Regions from separate parts of the Aliirhizobium sp. YIM B11859 genome, predicted to be linked through region 1. Evidence: predicted binding sites of a transcription regulator. Region 1 holds the regulator's gene; the other holds the start of a gene.
What was found. The regulator LexA, encoded in region 1, represses DNA repair genes until DNA is damaged. The targets are predictions, from matches to a motif close to TGTTCNNNNTGTGTTCNG.
Positions count from the first base shown of each region.

Region 2: the regulator LexA is predicted to act here: its motif matches at 742-759, upstream of AC2GXZ_RS05270 (ATP-dependent helicase).

Region 1 is NZ_JBXHAY010000013.1:9,080-11,281, forward strand. Features, by position in the region: gene AC2GXZ_RS29120 (ComEC/Rec2 family competence protein) at 1-666, shown strand, start outside; gene lexA (transcriptional repressor LexA) at 647-1,363, opposite strand; gene AC2GXZ_RS29130 (VOC family protein) at 1,560-2,202, shown strand, end outside.
Region 2 is NZ_JBXHAY010000001.1:1,134,479-1,136,680, reverse strand. Features, by position in the region: gene AC2GXZ_RS05275 (efflux RND transporter periplasmic adaptor subunit) at 1-490, opposite strand, end outside; gene AC2GXZ_RS05270 (ATP-dependent helicase) at 799-2,202, shown strand, end outside.

The DNA.
Region 1 (2,202 bases):
ATCGCCGTCAATCGCCCGCGTGTGCCGGATTTCATTTATGGGCAGTGGAGCCGCGCCCGCCGGCTGGGGGATCCTGTCGGGCCGGTAATGCGCGACGACTGGAGTGACGCCGTCCTTCCCAAGGATCGTGCCGAACGGCTGCCGGCAAAAGTGGTCGCCATGGCGCGAAAGCGAATGCAGGAAGCGAGTGGCAGCCGTTTTGCCTGCCAGCCGAAGGCGTGGTGCGCCTTTACAGCGGGCGACGTCATCGTCGTTGTCGTCGAGGATGGTCGCTTCACAGGGGCTGCCTGTGACATTGCCGGTCTCGTCATCGCGCCACGGGCGCGGTTCGATCAGTGCCGGTCAGGGACGCCCCTGCTGAGCGGCAAAACGCTGCGCAAGACAGGCTCGCTCGAGATCGATTTTGCCGGTTCTTTTATGCCCGAGCAATGGATGGTGAAAGCAGGCATGCAGGCCGCAACACGACCGTGGAACGTTCACCGCCAATATGACTGGCGGCGTGATGTCTATGACGGGTCATTGCCTGACTGGCTGGTCGAGGCTCAACAACAACCCCCGGAAGAGCTCGGCACCATACAAAGCGCCTCATCAATTCCGGTTGCAGGACAGGGCGGTGACCTGCAGACCACGTATGATCCAGCCGAACTTAGTGATACCGGCGGATGAGGCCAACCAGCTTACCCTGAACCTTGACCCGGTCGGGCGGAAAGATGCGGGTCTCATAAGCAGGGTTGGCGGCTTCCAGCGCGATCGATCCACCCTTGCGGCGGAACCGCTTCAGCGTGGCTTCCTCGTCGTCGACAAGTGCCACGATGATATCGCCCGGGTTCGCGGTGTTGCCGTTACGGATGATAACGGTGTCGCCGTCGAGGATGCCGGCCTCGATCATCGAATCGCCCTTCACCTCCAGCGCATAATGTTCGCCGGAGCCCAGCATCTCGACAGGCACGGAAATATCATGGGTGTTGTTCTGAATGGCCGAAATCGGCACGCCGGCCGCGATGCGGCCCATGACGGGAACGCTTGCGGAGGATGGTTCGTTTACAGAGGCCGGTGCAGCGGGGGCAGGGGCGGGTATTTTTTTACCGAGGCTTCCCTCGATGACGCTCGGCGAAAAACCGCGCTTGGGCTGCAGCGTCTGCACATAGGATTCGGGAAGCTTGATGACTTCGAGCGCACGGGCCCGGTTCGGTAGCCTGCGGATGAAGCCGCGCTCTTCCAGCGCCGTAATCAGCCGGTGAATGCCCGATTTGGAGGCGAGGTCGAGCGCATCCTTCATCTCGTCGAAAGAAGGTGGGATGCCGGACTCCTTCATACGTTCATGTATGAACAGAAGCAGTTCCTGTTGCTTGCGGGTGAGCATCTTGATGCACCTTCAGATTTGAAACAAATGCAGAACGGACACTATATGTTCCATATGTGTTCCGCAAGTCCCTAAATTTTCGTGAAAACATCATAACTTTCTGAGATGCCGGATGACGTTCTCAGTCGGAATCTACTTGCGCTTGCCGGCGGTCTGCCCAATCTACTGCCGGCGGATCAAAGTCTGGGGGACGTGCGTGACTGCAAGGAAAATCGATCATCTCGTTTTGCCGGTCGGCAACCTCGTCCTGGCACGGGAACGGCTGTCGGCACTTGGGTTCACCGTGGCGCCGGACGGCCTTCACCCGTTCGGCACGGCCAATGCCTGTATCTTCCTGGAGGACGGCACCTATCTGGAGCCGTTGGCGCTGGCCGACCGTCGTAAAGCGGGGGCGGCGGTCAAGCGCGGCAACGTCTTCGTTGAACGCGACATGGCCTTTCGCGGACGCCGGGGGCGCCAGGGGCTTTCGGCGATCGTGGTTGCAAGCGACGACGCGTCAGGCGATCACCGGCGTTTTGTCGAGAACGGAATATCCGCCGGAGAGCCGCTGGAGTTCGCACGTATCATCAAGTCACCGGAAGGCGACGAAAGAGAAGGTCGGTTCCGGCTGGCCTTTGCCGCCGAACAGGAGGCTGTCGATTTTTTCGCTTTTGCCTGTCAGCGGGTGGTCTCCTTTCCGCAGGACATGGGATCGCTGCGCTCGCATGCGAATGCCGTCACCGGGTTGAAGGAGGTCGTTCTGGCCGCCGAGACGCCGCCCGAATCGGCGTCACTGCTGCAGAATGTCCTTTCTGTCGACGGCGAAGACGGCGAGTCTGGCATGGTGTTTGCCGTCGAGA
Region 2 (2,202 bases), on a different contig from region 1:
TATCCGATTTCTCCCGTGCGCTGCGCAAGAGAACCCTGGCCTGATCGCGCAGGATGATCTGTTCGTCATCATCGAGCTGCGCAAGCACCTGGCCTTTTTTGACCTGATCGCCTGACTTCACCAGGATCTCGTTGATCGTGCCGGTTGCCTGCGGCATGACGATCACCGATTGGATAGCCTCCCCGTCACCGATCGCAGACAGACGGTCGTTGACGACGCCGGTGCCGACCGGCCTTGTGGCGACCAGTACTGCTTGTGCATCCGGGTTTGCGTTCTGGCGGGAGCCACCTGAACCGGCATTGTGTCCTTCGCTGCCGGCGACCGTTGCCGAAACCGGTTCGATCGCTTTCGGATTGATCGCCGAAACGACACCCTGTGGCATTCCCATGGATATCAGCGTGCGGCCAGCATCGGCCGACATGTAGACCCAGAGACAGAGCCCCCCGAGCAACACCGCGACCGACAGAATAAGCTGGTTCCAAATCCGCATGCAGACCTCGCAGGTATTAAAAGTCACTCAGGAGCCGACAACCGACAATATCCCTGTTTTATCAATAACTGGCAATGCCGGCATCGGTGATCCGGAAATTCTACCATCACGGGATTTCACACTTGTGTCAGCGCATAGCCAAACAAAAGAAAGACACGGATTGCACCTGGGGAAGCCGTCATCGGGGCAACGCCACGCAGCCCGGCGAAGCCCGGCAACCACCACGAATGAAGAAAATGAGCGGCAATAACTGGAATGAAAAGTGAACATGATCTGGCCTTTCGGCCTCGAATCACTACATTGGCCGCATGAATAACAGTTTCGACGATATTCCGTTCTTCGATGAAGAACCGGAACACGCGCCTCGCAAGCAGCAGCCGGCTGGCGACCGCCCGCAGCGAGCATCGGTGGGCGCACCGGACAGGGCCCAGGATGCCCCCCGAAATGCACCGCAGACGGGCCTGGGCATTGCCGCCCGTGCAATGGCCGCGCGCGACGGAGCACGCCCTGCCCCCGATTATCTGTCGGGCCTCAATCCGGAACAGCGCGAGGCGGTGGAAACACTCGACGGTGCGGTTCTGGTCCTCGCCGGCGCGGGCACTGGCAAGACCCGTGTGCTGACCACCCGCATCGCCCATATTCTCGAAACCAACCGGGCTTACCCCAGCCAGATCCTCGCCGTCACCTTTACCAACAAGGCGGCCCGCGAGATGAAGGAGCGCATCGGCGTTCTCGTCGGCGGTGCCGTCGAAGGCATGCCATGGCTCGGCACCTTCCACTCGATCGGCGTCAAGATCCTGCGTCGCCATGCGGAACTGGTCGGCCTGCGCTCCGACTTCACCATTCTCGACACGGACGACGTCATCCGCCTGATCAAGCAGTTGATCCAGGCCGAAGGTCTGGACGACAAGCGCTGGCCGGCAAAACAGTTCGCCGGCATGATCGACGGTTGGAAGAACAAGGCGCTTCTGCCGCAGGATATTCCAGAAGGCGACGCCCGCGCATTTGCCAACGGCAAGGGCCGCGAACTTTATGCCGCCTATCAGGCACGGCTGCGCACGCTGAATGCCTGCGACTTCGGCGATCTCCTGCTGCATCCGATCGCGCTTTTTCGCAAGACGCCGGATCTGCTCAAGGAATATCACCAGAGGTTCCGCTACATCCTGGTCGACGAGTATCAGGATACCAATACGGCACAGTATATGTGGCTGCGCCTGCTGGCCCAGCGCCCCAAGGGCGTGCCGCAGAATGTCTGCTGCGTCGGCGACGACGACCAGTCGATCTATGGCTGGCGTGGTGCCGAGGTGGACAACATCCTGCGCTTCGAAAAGGATTTCCCCGGCGCCAAGGTGATCAAGCTGGAGCGCAACTATCGCTCCACCGAGCATATTCTCGGCGCCGCCGGCCATCTGATCGCCCATAACGAAGGTCGCCTCGGCAAGACCTTGTTCACCGACCGCGTCGATCCCGATGATGAAAAGGTCATCGTTCACGCCGCCTGGGACAGCGAAGAGGAAGCCCGCGCCGTCGGCGAGGAGATCGAGAGGCTGCAGCGCGGCGGTAATGATGGCAGGAAACACGCGCTGAACGACATGGCGATCCTTGTGCGCGCCTCGTTCCAGATGCGCGAATTCGAAGACCGTTTCGTCACGCTCGGCCTCAACTACCGCGTCATCGGCGGTCCACGCTTTTACGAGCGGCTCGAGATCCGC